DNA from 3 places in the Mesorhizobium sp. CNPSo 4671 genome. Region 3 is predicted to be linked to each of the others. Evidence: predicted binding sites of a transcription regulator. Region 3 holds the regulator's gene; each other region holds the start of a gene.

Region 1 (6,085 bases), on a different contig from region 3:
GGCGCCCGGCCGAATCGACCGCGCAATTGTCGGGCATGCCGAACCAGCCATTGGCCGTCGTCGCCGTCGAGAAGGTGGCGCCGACATCGGCAACCGAGGGATCGCCGCATTTCAGCAGCACTTCCCATTTGCCCTTGGTGGCGGTGAAATCGCCGTCGGTCTCGGTGATCTCGATAATGTGGCCGAAAGCATTTTCGGCGCGCGGGTTGGCTGCATCGACCTGGTCGGCCTTGCGCTTCGAATTGTTGGTCAGCATGACATAGACCTTGCCGTTGACCCCATTGGGCTGGATGTCCTCGGGCCGGTCCATCTTGGTGGCGCCGAGCAGATCGGCGGCACGGCGCGTCTCGATCAGCACGTCAGCCTGGCTGCCAAAGCCGTTTTCCGCCGTCAGCGGTCCCTGGCCGAAGACGATCGGCAGCCAGTCGACCGTGCCGTCCTCGGCGAATTTGGCGACATGCAGCGTGCCGTCGTCGAGCAGGTCCTTGTTGGCGGCATGGTCGTTGGCGTTGAAGGTGCCCTTGGTGACGAATTTGTAGACATAGTCGAAGCGTTCGTCGTCGCCGAGATAGAAGACGACGCGGCCGTCCTTGGCGACGATCGATTCGGCGCCCTCATGCTTGAAGCGGCCCATGGCGGTGCGCTTCCTCGGCGTCGAGGTCGGGTCGTTGACGTCGACCTCGACGATCCAACCGAAGCGATTGGGTTCGTTCGGCTCCTTGGCGAGGTTGAAGCGGTCGTAATGCGCGCCCCATTCATAGGCGCCTTCCGGAATGCCGAGCCGCTTGTAGTTGGCGGCTTCCTCGTGGCCTTCCGGCAGTTCGCCGGAGAAATAGCCGTGGATGTTCTCCTCGGCCATCACATAGGTACCCCAGGGCGTGACGCCGCCGGCGCAATTGTTGAAAGTGCCGAACACCTTGGTGCCGGACGGATCGGCATTGGTCTTGACGCGGTCATGGCCGGCGACCGGACCGGAGAGCGCCATTTCGGTGGTGGCGGTGATGCGGCGGTTGAGCTTGCCGTCACGCACCACGTGCCATTTGCCGCCCTGCTTGCGGATCTCGACGATGGTGCCGCCATGCGCCGCCATCTCGACATCGACCTGCTCCTTCGAGAGCGGGGCGACCTCGGCCTTCTTCTTCCCGTCCTTCTCGACGATCGAAACGATGCCGGGGAACATCAGATGCGGGTTGGTGTATTCGTGGTTGACCACCAGCAGCCCGTGCTCGGCCGAGCCGTCGATCGCGATATAGCCGATATAGTCATTGTTGTAGCCGAACTGCCTGGCCTGCGCCTCCGCCGACTGTTTCGTCGGGTCGAACTCCGGTGAATCGGCAAACAGCGGATCGCCCCAGCGCAACAGCACGTCGGCGTCATAGCCCGGCGCGGCGTGGTGCTTGTCGTCGATGCCGGCCTCGAGCTCGTCGAATTTGAAGGCGGAGCCTTCCGCGGCGCGGGCATCGTCGGCGGCGATCATGGCCAGCGGGCTGACGGTGGCGGCGATCGCCGAGACGGCGAGTGATCCCTTCAGGAAACCCCGGCGCGAGAACCGCGCGGCGATGATATCGCCCATGGTGCGGTTGTCGGTGGGGTTGATGGCCGGTCCTTCGTTTTCCTCGAGCAGGCTGGTGCGGAATCGGGCGTCGGGGGAGCGATGTTCGGTCATGAGGGCCTCTGGCTTGGAGTGGCTGGAGCTTGTTGCCTGTTCGACCCCTTACGTCAGGCCGATCACATTTTCGTGACATCATACAAGCACCAATGCCCCGGGCGAGGCGACTTGTCACGCACGACATCGGACTTTGGTCCAATCTTGCGCTTGCAAAGGTCCTGGAGGACAAACGCAACGGTCGGAGGTCGCTTCCGGTCACTACATCTTTCGGCGATGTTGCGGTTGCAACGTTGGGGTGGGCGCGCCGGCTCAATCGACGGAGATCAGGGATGCACGGATCGATCACGGCCCGGTGTCGCCGGCTGACGCTCGTTTCGGCGGCTGCCCTGGCGCTGACCTTCGTTCCCTATCGAATTTCCCTGCACGGATCCGCCCCCGGAATCGACGCCGCGTCAGCACAGGCCGCCAATGGTGGTAATGGCGGCGGCGGCGGTGGTGGTAATGGCGGCGGCGGCGGCGGTAACGGCGGCGGCAATGGCGGTGGCAACAGCGGTGGCAACGGCGGCGGTAACAGCGGCGGCAACAGCGGTGGCAACAGCGGTGGCGGCAACAACGGCAACGGGAATGGAAACGGCGGCAATTCCGGAACGGATGACGGCAAGGGCCAGAACGACCAAGGCGCCACCCATGTCAACGCAACGACCGGCGACAAGGTCGAGGTGAGCGGTAATAGGATCACGGTCACGCATCCCGACGGCATGACCGAAAAGATCGAGAACGGCCGTTTCAGGATGCAGGATGCGCTGGGTCGCACGATCATCGACCGCCGGGCCACGCCAGCCGATGTCAGCCGTCTGAAGGCCTTGTGAGGCTGGTCAACAGGCAACGACCAGCTTCACAAATCACCTCCACCGCCCCCGGCGGAGGTGACTTTTTTGTCCGACCCTCGCCGCGATGGCCTGAAGTGCGTCGCGTTGAAACAGATTCATGCGACGCGCCTTGGATTTTTGTCTTTATGCATGCCTTAGGGGCGGTTCTTGTCCCGATCACGCAGCTCGCGCATCATGAGAGCCGCCTCAGTGCGGTTTCGCACGTGGAGTTTCGACAGCACCCCGGTCATGTGGTGCTTGACCGTCTTCTCCTGCAGCTCCAGGCGCAAGGCAACCTCCTTATTGCTGAGGCCTTCCGCCACCAGCCGCAGGATTTCCGTCTGTCGTTCGGTCAAATGCCGCAACCGATCCGCCACGCCGTCGGCAGGGTGCGGCGACTGGAGATCGGAAAGCAGCCGCGCCGACAGCGTCGGCGTCAGATAGCTCTCGCCGGCCGCCACGTTGTGCAGGATGTCGGCGAGTGCGCGCGACCCGACACCCTTGAGGATATAGCCTTGCACTCCTGCGTTCAGGGCCTTGGTTACATCGGCATTGGCCTCCGAAACGGTCAGCATGACGATCTTCTGTGCGGGATGGTCGGTAAGGATGCTTGCAACCGCGGCCAGGCCGCCGCCCGGCATGGAGATGTCGAGCAGCAATATGTCGGGCTGCACCGTCGAGGCGATGCGTTCGGCGTCCTGCGCCGTCGCCCCCTCGCCGACGATCTCGAAGCCTCCGATCTCCGACAGGCTGCGCGTCACACCTTCACGAAACAGCGGATGATCGTCGACAATGGCAATCCGAATGACCCCAATCATGCTTGCTCCTCGATCGAAAGACTGATCACCAATCGCGTGCCTTGCGCTCCGGTCAAGGTCTGGAACTGGCCGCCAATGCTTTCTACCCGCTCCCTGAGGCCGGCGAGCCCCAGCCCCTCGACCCGCGCCGGGTCGAAGCCCGGCCCGCCATCCGATACTTCGACAAAAAGCCTGCCGCTCTTCATACCGGCGCGCACCGCCTGGTCCTTGGCCCGCCCGTGGCGATAGGCGTTGTTCAGCCCTTCCTGCACGAAACGGTAGATGCTGATCTTCTCGGAGGCGCCGGGTTCGGGCAAATGCCTGGGCAGTGTGAGCGTCACCGACGTTCCCGTCCGGCGCTGATGTTCGTCAACGGCCAGCCGCAATATGTCCATCGTGGCGGCCGTCTCTATCTGCGGCAGCACGAGGCCGGTGCAGATACCGCGTATTTCGCGCATCGCATCCTCCAGCGTCTTGCGGATCATCGCGACCTCGGTCGAACGGTTTTCGCCCCAATGACCGTCGCCGGAAAAGATCGGGCTGTCCATGCGCAGCGCCGCCAGGGCCACGAGCTGCGCCGGTCCGTCATGCAGGTCGGCGCCGATCCGGCGCAGATATCGTTCGTTGAGTGCGGTGGCGCGGCGGGACGCCCGTTGCACACGCTGGCGCAAGGCGCTGTTTTGCGTCACCAGCCCCTGCAACTCCGCCACCTGGCGGCGCAGCGCCCCGCGCTGATCGTCGATGGTGCGGCTGGCGCGCAGCACGATGCCCGACAAGAGCAGAAAGGCCGCCAAGGTGGTGCCGGCCACGACCAGCCAGCTCGACAGCAGGGCGGAAGCCAGCGTGGCCTTGAAATCGCTGGCGACCTCGTAGAATTCGGTGACGGCCACCACTTCGCCGGACCAGGGCTCGCGAACGGGATTGTAGATCTCCAGCAACGGTACGCCCGCGGACCGCTCCTTCTCTTCGTTTTCGTCGAACGTGTCGAACTGGGCAACGACGCTGCCTTGGAAGGCGGAACGCAGATGGCCGTTCAGGTCGAAGCGGCGGCCGGTCAAAGCCGAGTCCTTCGAATAGAGGATCGTGCCGTCGCGTCGCCAGAGCCTGAACGAGACCAGGCGCTTGCCGAGCGCGCCCTGGCCGAGCGTCTCGTCGAGCGCCTGCTTGACGGAGTCGCTGAGCTCCTCGCTTTTGCGCAGATCGGGCAGCAGCGGCGCAATCACGCTATCGACATAAAGCGCCGTCGTGGCTGCCGAATTGCGGGTGACGCCATCCCGGATCTGCGTCGTCACCCAGGAGCCCACCACGAGCATGACGGCCAGAAGGCCAAAGCCGCCGGCAACGAGGAATTGCAGGGCAAGGGAAAGCTCGCTCCAGCGTCGCGCCAAGTTCTGCAGAATACGAATCATGAGCCCCTGACCGCCCCCTCCATCGACAGCCGGGCGACAGCGGTACATTGAGCCTCAGTCTTGCCGTTGCCAAGGCCTTCGTTAGAACGAGGTCGCTTGACGTGTCGGCATGCTTGCGAAACAAGGTCCGCGGCACATGCGGCGCAGCCGCTTTGAAGGGGACGAACGTTGAGTTTTTCTGGGTTGCTGCAGCTTGGCTTTTCGACGGTGATCTTCCTTTTGGCGGCGACCGCCGCCAAGCAGTGGGGACTGGCGCCGAGCCTGGGCAAGATCCTTTTGACGCTCGCGCTCTATTCGCTGGGCAATCTGATCATGCTGCGGCTGATTCGCGAATTCGGCATGTCGGTGTCGTTCAGCCTCTCGGCGGTCATCCAGCTGGTCTCGGTCAACGTCGTGGCGCTGGTGTTTTTCGGCGAGCGCGTCAATGCGCTGCAGGCCAGCGGCATCGTGCTGGCGATCGCCGCAGTGGCGCTGATCACGCTCGGGCCCTATCTGCAGGGGCGTTGACCGAGATGAAGACCGCGACACCGGCCCGATGAAAGACACCGCAAGCACCTTGCTTAACCGCATCGAATTCCCGGTCTTGCTGGCCGGCCTGGTCATCGCCGGCGGGCTGTGGGGGTTCGAGGAGTTGATGGAGGTGGCGCGTGCCACCACGCCGCACGCCTTCGACACCGAAATCCTGCTTGCCTTCCGCCAAGCGGGCCAGCCTGGCATTCCCTTAGGCCCGCCATGGCTGGAAGGCGCGGTGCGCGACATCACCAGCCTCGGCAGCACCAGCGTGCTGGTGCTGATCACGGCGGCGATGGTCATCTATCTCATGTTGGTCCGCAGGCCCGGGGCCGCGCTTCTCATCTTCGTCGCGGTGGCCGGCGGCCAGGTTCTGTCGAGCCTGCTGAAGCTCGGCGTCGACCGGCCCCGGCCCGAACTCGTTTCGCATCTGGTCAGCGAGACGTCGCTTTCCTTCCCGAGCGGCCACGCCATGCTGTCGGCGGTGACCTATCTCACGCTCGGTTCGCTGGCGGCGCGCTTCGTGCATGGAAGGGCGACGAAGATCTACGTCTTGTCGCTCGCCGTGCTGACAACGGTGCTGGTCGGCATCAGCCGCATCTATCTCGGCGTCCACTGGCCGTCCGATGTGCTGGCAGGCTGGTGCGCGGGCTTCGCCTGGGCGATGCTGTGCTGGTTGGCGGCGCGGCTTCTGCAGCGGCGCAAGGTGGTGAGCGACGATGCCTGATGGCGCCTGACCGCCGGGCTTGCGCTCAGATCAATCTGTTGATGAGGTGTCCGCCACAGCCTGCCAGTGCCAGAACCATCGACAGCAAGCATGCCGATGTCATTAAGGCCTTGAAAACAGTCAACCGCGTTACCCCCTGCCCCAGATCGACAACACCCTAGCCT
Region 2 (6,085 bases), on a different contig from region 3:
GCGGCGAGCGTATCGTCATCTGCGGGCCGTCCGGCTCGGGCAAGTCGACGATGATCCGCTGCATCAACCGGCTGGAGGAGCACCAGAAGGGCAAGATCATCGTCGACGGCAAGGAACTGACCAACGATCTGAAGAAGATCGACGAGGTGCGCCGCGAGGTCGGCATGGTGTTCCAGCACTTCAACCTGTTCCCGCATCTGACCATCCTGGAGAACTGCACGCTGGCGCCGATCTGGGTGCGCAAGACGCCGAAGAAGCAGGCCGAGGAAATCGCCATGCATTTCCTCAAGCGCGTGAAAATCCCGGAGCAGGCCAACAAATATCCCGGCCAGCTGTCCGGCGGCCAGCAGCAGCGCGTGGCGATCGCGCGCTCGCTGTGCATGAACCCGCGCATCATGCTGTTCGACGAGCCGACCTCGGCCCTCGACCCTGAGATGATCAAGGAAGTGCTGGAGACGATGGTTGGTCTGGCGGAAGAGGGCATGACCATGCTGTGCGTCACCCACGAGATGGGCTTTGCCCGCAAGGTCGCCAACCGAGTGATCTTCATGGATCAGGGCCAGATCGTCGAGCAGAACACGCCGGCCGAGTTCTTCGACCACCCGCGCCACGAACGCACGAAGCTGTTCCTCAGCCAGATCCTGCACTAAGCCTTTCAGTGAACTGAGGAGAGCCCGGCTGAAACAGCGCCGGGCTCTTTTGCGTATGGGTAGGCAGGAGGCGCACGGTTCGTGTCGCGCCGGATGCGTTTGCAGGGCCGCCATTCATGAAAAAGCTCGGCCGTTTTCTTGGTCTGTTGTTGATCGCGGTGGTGCTCGCCGTGACGTTCGGTACTTTGGTGCCACGGCCACTGTGGCAAACCACCACCGGCAAATCAGCAACGCGTCATATCCTTGTGCTGAGAAACCCGATCCACACAGACATCGCCATTCCGGTGGACGATGCGGTGCGCCAGCGCTTCCATTTTCTGGTTGAAGCCGGCATCCCGGCCGACATTCCCGAGGTGCGCTATATCGTCTTTGGTTGGGGCGGCCGTGCCTTCTATCTGGAAACACCGACCTGGTCTGAGCTCAAGGCCGTGCCGGTGATGAAAGCACTGACACTTGACGCGTCGGTCATGCATGTCGATGTCGCCGGCGATATCGACCAAGCACATCCGGATGTCGCCGGCTTCGACATTGGTGACGATCAGTTCGCGGCACTGCTCGATTTCATACAGGCGAGTTTTCAGCAGAGGCCGGACGGTCCGATCCATATCCCGAACGCCGCCTATTCGAAATTCGATGGCTTCTTCGAAGCCAACGGCCATTTCAACGCGCTGGTCGGCTGCAACACCTGGACGGCGGCGGCGCTGCGCACAGCCGGGCTGCGCACAGGCTGGTGGAACCCACTACCGGCGTCGCTAGGGTGGTCGCTGAAGCTGTACAATAGGTGATCTGCGTGCACGCACTGTTAGTTTTTGTATGTAGAAATACATATTTGGCGACGGTGCGGAGAGTGTTGTGTCTTTTTTTGATGCGCTTATAAAATATTTTGTTGGCGGATTCGTTTTCTATATAAAACCCGGCGCCGTCATTCGTAAAATATCGGAACGAGACGATACCTGGTGCGCGATCGCAGCCATCGCTGCTATATTCGCACTTGCTCAACAGTGCGTAGGATACTTGGATTTCCTAGGTCACTGGAGCAATTCAGTCCCGCATTTCCCGATTGTCTATAAGTTCATTTCAAATTTGGCGATAGCCGTTGTTGCTTCCTTGGTCATCTTTCTATTCTCCCGTGTGACAGCGGCAGGTGCCGACTTCAAGGCCATCTATCGCGGGGTGATTTTAAAGTTTCCCATCGCGGTAGCATTTTCGCTGTCGATACTGGGCATAAAATACGCTGCATTCGGCCTTTTGAGCCTGCTGCCAAAAGAAACTGGAATGACGATTGGCTGGTATTTGTTTGCAGCCGTTGTGGTGGTACTTGGGCCTCTTATCAAAGGATTGCAGGTGCTGAGCGCATACGGTGTCTCAAGCTTCTCGTCGATCGCAATCGCGGTTCAACTCGTCCTCGTATCGAAGCATGCATTGAGAGCGAATGTTTTCGTGGCTGTGGCGGTAACTTTGGCTGCCGCGATGGCGTGCTCCGTTGCGGCCGCCCTGATTTTCTTCGCGCGCTATCACCACATCTATTGGAATATGACGCCGGGTGCATTGTTCTCGTGACGCACCTTCGAGAGCTTTGGAGCTCCATGACGATCAGCGCCTCACAACCTTCCGTTCCTCCCAGCCATAAAGCCAGTCGAGATCGGCCGCGAGCTTCTCCGCCGGCCGCGTCGCCAGCACAAGGTTGCGGGCCAGCGCCACTGGGCCTCGAGCATGCCAGGCAAGTCGATTGAGCGCACCGCGCTTGAGCACCTTCTCCACGCGCGGCCGCCGCAGATTCTCCCAGATGGTGAGGCTCTGTCGCGGATCGGTGGGGAAGTCGGCGAACAGGGTGGCAAGCATCGCGGCGTCCTCGATCGCCATCGCCGCACCCTGTGCCGCGAACGGCGTCATCGCATGCGCGGCATCGCCAATCAGCGCGATGCCTTGCGGGCTGGTCCACCGCCTTTGGTCGACGGTATGCAGCGGCCAGGTCAGCCACGGGCAGGCCATTTCCACCAGCTTCATGAGTCCCGGCGCGGTGCCGCGCATGGCGGCGGCGAGAATGCCGGGATCGGCATGGCCGGACCAGCCCTCGGCAATGTGCTCGCCTTTGGTGAAGGCGACGAGATTGAAGGCGTCGCCCTTGCTGACGGGATAGGCGACCATGTGGAAACCGGGATGCAGGAAAGTCGTGACGCAATCGGCCACGCCGATCGCGACAAAGGCTTGCCCGGCGTCGCTGTCGGCCGCGACGGTGGCGCGCCAGGCCAACTCTCCCGAAAAACGGCTTCTTGGCGATGCCATCCTTTTTGCATCGACAAGCCCGCGCACCGACGACCAGACGCCGTCCGCGCCGACCAGCAAGCAGCCCTGCGCCTCTACCGTCTTGTTGCCGATTTCGACGGTCGCCGTGACACCATGGCTGCCAGTCGCAATTTTTTCGACACGCGCCCCGAGCGTGAGAAGGACATCAGGCATCTCTGCCGCACACGTCATCAGCGCGCTCTGCAGGTCGGCCCGGTGCGCGACGAGATAGGGAGCGCCCCAGCGGTCTTCACCCGATTGCCCGAGCGGCACCCGTGCCAATTCGCGCAACGTCCTTGCATCCTTCAGCACCACGGCCTCCGGCCGCACCGCCGCCGGCAACAGCCGGTCGAGCACGCCGAGGTCGCGCAGGATGCGTGTCGCATTGGGGGAAAGCTGGAGGCCGGCGCCCACGGCTTCCAGGCGCGGCGCTTGTTCGAACACCTGCACGGGGTAGCCGCGTCTGGCGAAAGCAAGTGCCGCGGTCAGCCCGGCGACGCCCGCTCCGGCGATGACGATTTGCCGGGAGCGCGTGTCGTCCATCAGCTCTGTCGGGAAGGAATCAGGCGGCCTGGTCGATGTAGAGGCAGCCCGCCGGCAGCGTTTCCGTCGCCTTCAGCTTTGGCGAATAGCGGTAGAGCGTCGAGCAATAGGGGCAGACTTTCTCATTGTCGTCGCCCATGTCGAGAAACACATGCGGGTGGTCGAAAGGCGGATTGGCGCCCGTGCACATAAATTCCTTGACCCCGATGTCGATCGCCGGATGGCCGGCATCGTTCTGGAAATGGGGAATGGAACCGCCTGCCATCGTCGTCTCCTTAACGCAGTCTCGCATGCATCTGGATCATAACGGGTCTCTTTGCAAGATCGATGAAATGAAACTGTCGCAAAAGCCTGTCAGAGGATAAGTTGAGCCGGTTAAGCGTGTGACCGCGGACGCCAAGCGATTCCGCGACCGATCATGCGCCACAAAGGCATGTTAGAGCGCCTATCGTCATCTGGCGGCGCTGCAAAAGGAACGGTTGCGGGCAGGAACCATGAACGAACTGAAGCCGGTACAGAGCGAATTCGTCAACGTCGAGGCGGCCAGTTCAGAGGGCGGCAACCCGGATCGCTTCGTCAACCGCGAGTTTTCCTGGCTGCAGTTCAATCGCCGCGTGCTCGAGGAATCTCTGAATACCCATCACCCTCTGCTGGAGCGCGTCCGCTTCCTGTCGATTTCGGCCGCCAATCTCGACGAGTTCTTCATGGTGCGTGTCGCTGGCCTCGCCGGCCAGGTGCGCGAAGGCATCACGCTGAAAAGTCCTGACGGCCGCACGCCCGAGCAGCAGCTCGAACAGCTGCTGCGCGAGGTCGAGCGGCTGCAGGAAGACCAGCAGAAGAGCCTCTCGGCGCTCACCGTGCTGCTCAACAAGGAAGGCATTGAGAGCATTGCGCGAGATGCGCTGACCAAGGACGAAAAGGTCTGGCTGGAAGAGCATTTCCAGGACCAGGTGTTTCCGGTGCTCACCCCGCTGTCGATCGACCCGGCGCATCCGTTCCCGTTCATCCCCAATCTCGGCTTCTCGATGGCGCTGCAGCTGCGCCACCGCAAGAATGGCGAGGAGATGAGCGCGCTCTTGCGCCTGCCGGTGGCGCTGAAGCGCTTCATCCGCCTGCCGGATCGCAAGAACCATGTCCGCTTCATCCCGCTGGAAGAAGCGGTCGGCCTCTATATCGGCAAGCTGTTCCCCGGCTATGAGGTCAAGGGCTCCGGAACATTCCGCATCATCCGAGACAGCGATATCGAGGTCGAGGAAGAGTCTGAAGATCTCGTGCGCTTGTTCGAGACGGCGCTGAAGCGCCGCCGCCGAGGCTCGGTCATCCGCATCGAATTCGACAAGCTGATGCCTGGCGAATTGCGCGATTTCGTCGCCGGCGAGCTTGGCGTGTCTTCGAGCCGTATCAGCGTCTTGACCGGTCCGCTGGCGCTCAGCCAGATCTCCGAGATCGTGTCCGTTCCTCGCGATGACCTGAAGTTCACGCCCTACAATCCGCGCTTTCCCGAACGCATCCGCGAGCATGGCGGGGACTGCTTCGCGGCCATCCGCGAGAAGGACATCGTCGTCCATCACCCCTATGAATCCTTCGACGTCGTGGTCCAGTTCCTGCGCCAGGCCATGGCCGATCCCGAAGTGGTGGCGATCAAGCAGACGCTTTACCGCACCTCCAACGACAGCCCGATCGTGCGCGCGCTGGTCGATGCGGCAGAGGCCGGCAAGTCGGTGACCGCGCTGGTCGAACTCAAGGCGCGTTTCGACGAGGAAGCCAACATCCGCTGGGCGCGCGATCTCGAGCGCGCCGGCGTCCAGGTCGTGTTCGGGTTCCTCGAGTTGAAGACCCACGCGAAAATGTCGCTGGTGGTGCGGCGCGAGGACGGCAAGCTGCGTAACTACGTGCATCTGGGCACCGGCAACTACCACCCGGTCACCGCACGCATCTACACCGACCTGTCCTTCTTCACCACCGATCCGACGATCGCCCGCGACGTCGCCCAGCTCTTCAATTTCATTACCGGCTATGCCGAGCCGACCGCCGAAATGCGGCTGGCGATATCGCCGTTCACGCTCAGGAACCGTATCCTGCAGCACATTTCCGACGAAGTCGCCCATGCGCTGGAAGGAAAACCGGCGCGCATCTGGATGAAGATGAACGCGCTTGTCGACCCGATCATCATCGACGCGCTCTACGATGCCAGCCGCGCCGGTGTCGAGATCGACCTCGTGGTGCGCGGCATATGCTGCCTGCGGCCGCAGGTGCCGGGTCTGTCGGAAAACATCAGGGTCAAGTCGATCGTCGGCCGCTTCCTCGAACACAGCCGCATCTATTGTTTCGGCAATGGCCATGGCCTGCCGTCGGACGAAGCGATCGTCTACATCTCGTCGGCCGACCTGATGCCGCGCAATCTCGACCGTCGCGTCGAGACCATGGTGCCGATCACCAATCCAACTGTGCATGAACAGATTTTGGGCCAGATCATGCTGGGCAACATCATGGACAATCAGCAAAGTTTCGACGTATTGGCTGATGGAACCTCCCGGCGCGTCGTGCTGGAAGAGGGCGAGGAACCGTTCAACGCGCAGGAATATTTCATGACCAATCCGAGCCTG
Region 3 (6,085 bases):
GGTTCGCTTCATCAACGACATCCTTTTGTCGGCGCCGTCGATTATCATCGGCCTGTTCGTCTATGAGCTGATGGTGCGGCCAATGGGGCATTTCTCGGCGATCGCCGGTGCCGTAGCACTTGCCATCCTGGTCATCCCGGTCGTGGTGCGCACCACAGAGGACATGCTCAATCTGGTGCCCAACGCCCTGCGCGAAGCCGGCACCGCGATCGGCGCACCGCGCTGGGTGGTCATCCGCTCGGTTGCCTACCGCGCGGCACTTTCCGGCATCGTCACCGGCATATTGCTGGCGATCGCGCGCATCTCCGGCGAGACCGCACCGCTTCTTTTCACGGCGCTGAACAATCAGTTCTGGTCGAGCAATCTCAACGCGCCGATGGCCAGCCTGCCTGTCACCATCTTCCAGTTCGCTCTCAGCCCTTACGAGGAATGGCAGCAGCTGGCCTGGACCGGTGCACTCATCATCACATTGACGGTTCTCGCGCTCAGCATCTTTGCGCGCAGCCTGACCGGACGCAGAGAGGACAAATGAGCCAGATGTTGTCTCCAGACATGACGATCGCCGCCGAGGCGGTGGCCAAGGCCAAGATCGAGGTCAAGAACCTCAACTTCTACTATGGCCAGTCGAAGGCCCTGAAGGATATCACGCTGTCGCTGCCCGAGCGCAGCGTCACCGCCTTCATCGGCCCTTCGGGCTGCGGAAAGTCGACGCTGCTGCGCGTCTTCAACCGTATCTATGAGCTCTATCCCAAGCAGACCGCCGAGGGCCAGGTGCTGCTCGACGGCCAGAACGTTCTCGACCGTTCGCAGGACCTCAATCTGCTGCGCACCAAGATCGGCATGGTGTTCCAGAAGCCGACGCCGTTCCCGATGTCGATCTACGAGAACATCGCTTTCGGCGTCAGGCTCTATGACAAGATCAGCAAGGCCGAGATGGACGGCCGTGTCGAGCAGGCGCTGAAGCGCGCGGCACTGTGGACCGAGGTCAAGGACAAGCTCAACGCCAGCGGCCTCAGCCTGTCGGGCGGCCAGCAGCAGCGGCTGTGCATCGCCCGCACCGTGGCGGTGAAGCCGGAAGTCATCCTGCTCGACGAGCCGGCCTCGGCGCTCGACCCGCTCTCGACCGCCAAGATCGAGGAGCTGATCGACGAGTTGCAAGCCGAGTACACGATCGTCATCGTCACCCACAACATGCAGCAGGCGGCGCGCGTGTCGAAGCAGACCGCCTTCATGTATCTGGGCGAACTGGTCGAGTTCGACAAAACCGAGAAGATCTTCACGTCGCCTCGCGAGAAGCGCACGCAAGACTACATCACCGGCCGCTTCGGCTGATCGCACGCATACGAGGACCAGGATCATGGCCGAACACACAGTCGCAGCCTTCGACGAGGATCTCGGACAGATCAGCAGGCTGATCAGCGACATGGGCGACCTCGCCGGCTCGATGGTCGGCGGCGCCACCAAGGCACTGCTGAATTCCGACAATGCGCTGGCCCAGCGCGTGGTCTCCGACGACGCGATCATGGACGCGCGCCAGCGCGAACTCGACGACCGTGCCATCACGCTGATCGCCAAGCGCCAGCCGATGGCCGACGATCTGCGTCATGTAGTCGGCTCGATCCGCATGGCCGGCGACCTCGAACGCATCGGCGACCTTGCCAAGAACATCGCCAAGCGCGTCGGCACCGTCGGTCTCAGCGCCACGCCGCGCGACCTGTCGCATTCCATCGACGCCATGGCGCAGCTGGTGCTGATCCAGGTGCAGGGCGTGATCGAGGAGTATGCGGCGCGCGATGCCGCCGCACTGGCGAAGTTGCGCGCCGACGACGAACGTATCGACGTCAAATACACCTCCGTCTTCCGTGAACTGCTGACCTATATGATGGAGGATCCGCGCAACATCACGGCCTGCACGCATCTGTTGTTCTGCGCCAAGAATCTCGAACGCATCGGTGACCACGTGACCAACATCGCCGAGAATGCGTACTATGTCCTGACCGGCACGCAGCTGCCCGCCAATCGTCCAAAACAGGACGAGACGGCGATGTCAGCGCCGGCAGCCTGAGCGCAGGGGTAACCAGTCGATGATCGCGCCACGCATCATGGTGGTGGAGGATGAGGAGCCGCTGGGGGTGCTGCTCCGCTACAATCTGGAATCCGAAGGCTACCAGGTCGAGGTGGTGCCGCGCGGCGACGAAGCCGAAATCCGGCTCCAGGAGAACGTGCCCGACCTTCTGGTGCTCGACTGGATGGTGCCTGCGGTGTCCGGCATCGAACTCTGCCGGCGCCTGCGAATGCGGCCCGAGACCGAGCGGCTGCCGATCATCATGCTGACCGCGCGGGGCGAAGAAAGCGACCGTGTACGTGGACTTTCCACCGGCGCCGACGACTATCTGGTCAAGCCGTTTTCGACGCCGGAATTCATGGCAAGAGTCAAGGCGCTGCTTCGCCGCGCCAAGCCGGAAGTGCTGTCCAGCGTGCTCAAGGTCGGCGACATCGTGCTCGACCGCGAATCGCACCGGGTCTATCGCAAGAAGAGCGAGATACGGCTTGGGCCGACCGAGTTCCGCCTGCTCGAATTCATGATGCGCCATCCCGGCCGCGTGTTCTCGCGCAGCCAGCTGCTCGACAATGTCTGGGGCGAGACGATCTACATCGACGAGCGCACCGTCGACGTGCATGTCGGCCGCCTGCGCAAGGCGGTCAACAATGGCCGCATGCCCGACGTCATCCGCACCATTCGCGGCGCGGGCTACGCGATCCGCGAGGATTGATCGCGAGCGGTTTCAGGCCACGTTCTTGCCCACGCCGCCCGCCCTTGCCTGCACGCCCGGCGCGAAAATCTCCTGGTCGACGAAGGTCAGCGCGCGCATGGCGCAGCCTTCGCGGATCAGCGGCAGTTCGTTCGGTTCGGTGTCGAAGGAAATCGATTTCGAGTGCTGGCCGCCGGCGGTCTGCGCGATCGCCTCGCGCAATGCCGGCTCGATCAGGTCGAAGGCGGCGGCACTGACGCCGACCATGGCGACGGGCGCGGGATCGATCAGCGCGAACAGGCTGCCGAGGCCATAGCCCAATGCCTCGCCGGCCTTGCGATAGGCTTCTCGCTCAGGCCCGTCTCTTTCCCGTGCGGTGGCGGCGAGTGCCCGCATCTGTGCGTCGCTGACGTCGGCGACCGGCTCGGTGTCCTCGCCAAGCTGCCTGGCGTTGCGCCAGATGGCGTAGTTGCCGGCATAGGCCTCGACGCAGCCGCGGCGTCCGCAGCGGCAAAGCGCGCCGCCGGGCCGATGGATCATGTGACCGAACTCGCCGCCCGAGGAATGGGTGCCGGTGAACAGCTCGCCCTTCAGCACCAGGCCCATGCCGATGCCGTGCGAAAGCAGGATGGCGATGAAGTCGTCGCGATAGCGCTCGGGATCGCGCCAGCGCAGCGCCACCGCCATCATGTTGCAGTCGTTTTCCATGGTGGCGGGGATGCCGAACTCGGCCTCGAGTATGTCGGCGAAGGCGATGTTGGTCTGCGGCGTGATCGGCGACCACAGCATCGCCCGGGCCTCGGTGTCGGTGATGCCCTGTATTGCCAGTGCGATGCGGGCGACGCTGCGCACGTCGATATCGGGATCCTCGAGGCGCCGCCGCACGATGGCGACGCATTCGCCGATCAGCGCTTCGCGCGACATGGTCAGCGTGTCCAGCCGGCGCTGTTCCTCCGAGACCACCTGGCCGGCATAGTCGATGACGGCGACGGACAGGAAATTCAGCGACAGCACCACGGTCATGACGGCCGCGGCCTCCGAGTTGAGGCCGAGGCCGACCTGCGGCCTGCCGCGCTTCAGCGAGCCGGCCTCGCTCGGCTTGCCTTCGGCCAGGATGCCTTCACCGATCAGATCGGAGGAAATCGCCGATATGGTCGAATGGCTGAGGCCGGTGGTCGCGGCGATCTCGGTGCGCGAGGGCCGACCGGCCCGGCGCACGGCCGCGATCACCATGGCGCGGTTGCGCCGGCGCAGATCGTCGTGACGGATTCCGACCGACATGTTTTCCCACATCCTCCCCAGTCGCCGCGGTTCCTCGAACGCCGCATGCGACATGGTCAAATACTGGCAGAAGCGGCCCGTCCTGTCATTTATTTATTCCGAGGCTCGAAAAAAATTCGCGGGGACATCAAAATCCATCAGAATCGTTGTTGACAGCGTTCCGGTGTTGGATCAGTGTTTTTTCGAGGCTCGAAAAAATAGAGCCTCTGTGCCGGCCTTAGGGCCAGTTTGGTCGCGCCATACGCGGCGCAGGGAGGAATATCATGAAGGGATTCACAGCCGCCATCCTGGCGGGTGTCGCCATGTCGCTGACGCTTGCGTCGGTCGCGCAGGCGAAGGACAAGGTTATCGGCGTTTCGTGGTCCAACTTCCAGGAAGAGCGCTGGAAGACCGACGAAGCCGCCATGAAGAAGGCGATCGAGGCTGCTGGCGACAAGTACATTTCCGCCGACGCGCAGTCCAATCCCGGCAAGCAGCTTACTGATGTCGAAAGCCTGATCTCGCAGGGTGCCAATTCGCTGATCATCCTGGCGCAGGACGCCTCGGCCATCGGCCCGGCCGTGCAGAAGGCGTTGGACGAAGGCATCCCGGTCGTCGGCTATGACCGCCTGATCGAGAACAAGGACGTCTTCTACCTGACCTTCGACAACAAGGAAGTCGGCCGCCTGCAGGCTGGTGCCGTGTTCAAGGCCAAGCCGGAAGGCAATTACGTCTTCATCAAGGGCTCGGGCTCCGATCCGAATGCCGACTTCCTGTTCTCGGGCTCGATGGAAGTGCTCAAGGCGGCCATCGACAGTGGCAAGATCAAGAATGTCGGTGAGGCCTATACGGACGGCTGGCTGCCCGCCAACGCCCAGAAGAACATGGAGCAGTTCCTGACCGCCAACGACAACAAGGTCGATGCCGTGGTAGCCGCCAATGACGGTACCGCCGGCGGCGTCGTCGCAGCGTTGACGGCGCAAGGTCTCGCCGGCACCGTGCCGGTGTCGGGCCAGGACGGCGACCATGCCGCGCTGAACCGCATCGCGCTCGGCACCCAGACCGTGTCGGTGTGGAAGGACGCGCGCGAACTCGGCAAGAACGCCGCCGAGATCGCCTCGCAGTTGGCCGACGGCAAGAAGATGACCGACATCGCCGGCGTAAAGGACTTCACGACGCCTGGCGGCAACACCGTCAAGTCGCTGTTCCTGACCCCGGTCGCCATCACCAAGGACAATCTCAACGTTGTCATCGACGCCGGCTGGATCAAGAAGGACGAAGTCTGCGCGGGCGTCGCCGCCGGCAGCGTCGCGGCCTGCAACTAGACGGCGCAATACTGTTCGATATCGACGCCGCGGCCCATAAGCCGCGGCGTTTCTCAAGGGGCTTCCCGCTTCAAATGACTGCGGAAAGCAAATAGCATCCATGTTCCGGCATCCGCGCCAGACGGTAAACCGGTGGGAGGATAGCATGACCGACACGACCTCTAATCAACCGGTCGGCAGCACGGCGGCGGACAAGGCGCGTGCATCCGAACTCAGCGCAGTTGGACGGTTCCTCAAGGCTACAGAACTCGACACGCGCATGCTTGGCATGGTCGGTGCGCTGCTGGTCATCTGGGTCGGCATCCACATCCTGTCGGGTGGGCTTTTCCTGACGCCGCGCAATCTGTGGAACCTGTCGGTGCAGACTTCTTCAGTCGCGATCATGGCGACCGGCATGGTGCTGGTCATCGTCATGCGCAACATCGACCTCTCGGTCGGATCCGTCGAAGGCGTGATCGGCATGATCATGGGTGTGGCGCAGGCTGAATTCCTGATCCGTGTCGTTGGTTTCCAGCTTGGAAATCCCTGGCTCTGGATCATCGCGCTGACGGCCGGCGTGGTGCTTGGTCTCCTGATCGGTGCATTCCAGGGCTTCATCATCGCCTATATGGAGGTTCCGGCCTTCATCGTGACGCTGGGCGGCCTGCTGGTCTGGCGCGGCATGGCGTGGCTGATCACCAGCGGGCGCACGGTCGCGCCGCTCGACACAACCTTTCAGTTGATGGGCGGCGGACCACGCGGCTCGAT

The links. Region 3 encodes PhoB, which activates phosphate uptake and scavenging genes when phosphate is short. Its sites were predicted from a motif close to TGTCATNNANCTGTCAT; they were not measured.
Region 1: the regulator PhoB is predicted to act here: its motif matches at 1,728-1,744, upstream of AC04SF_RS14990 (PhoX family protein).
Region 2: the regulator PhoB is predicted to act here: its motif matches at 3,808-3,824, upstream of AC04SF_RS21950 (RNA degradosome polyphosphate kinase).

The regions. Positions count from the first base shown of each region.
Region 1 covers NZ_JBWLUW010000004.1:597,749-603,833, reverse strand. The annotation lists gene AC04SF_RS14990 (PhoX family protein) at 1-1,666, opposite strand, end outside; gene AC04SF_RS14985 (hypothetical protein) at 1,939-2,478, shown strand; gene AC04SF_RS14980 (response regulator) at 2,634-3,296, opposite strand; gene AC04SF_RS14975 (sensor histidine kinase) at 3,293-4,684, opposite strand; gene AC04SF_RS14970 (hypothetical protein) at 4,853-5,191, shown strand; gene AC04SF_RS14965 (phosphatase PAP2 family protein) at 5,220-5,921, shown strand.
Region 2 covers NZ_JBWLUW010000008.1:28,945-35,029, reverse strand. The annotation lists gene AC04SF_RS21975 (amino acid ABC transporter ATP-binding protein) at 1-650, shown strand, start outside; gene AC04SF_RS21970 (TIGR02117 family protein) at 767-1,435, shown strand; gene AC04SF_RS21965 (hypothetical protein) at 1,503-2,210, shown strand; gene AC04SF_RS21960 (FAD-dependent monooxygenase) at 2,244-3,479, opposite strand; gene AC04SF_RS21955 (zinc-finger domain-containing protein) at 3,499-3,744, opposite strand; gene AC04SF_RS21950 (RNA degradosome polyphosphate kinase) at 3,974-6,085, shown strand, end outside.
Region 3 covers NZ_JBWLUW010000007.1:319,039-325,123, forward strand. The annotation lists gene pstA (phosphate ABC transporter permease PstA) at 1-532, shown strand, start outside; gene pstB (phosphate ABC transporter ATP-binding protein PstB) at 529-1,332, shown strand; gene phoU (phosphate signaling complex protein PhoU) at 1,358-2,065, shown strand; gene phoB (phosphate regulon transcriptional regulator PhoB) at 2,085-2,774, shown strand; gene AC04SF_RS21425 (ROK family protein) at 2,787-4,034, opposite strand; gene xylF (D-xylose ABC transporter substrate-binding protein) at 4,298-5,338, shown strand; gene AC04SF_RS21435 (sugar ABC transporter permease) at 5,484-6,085, shown strand, end outside.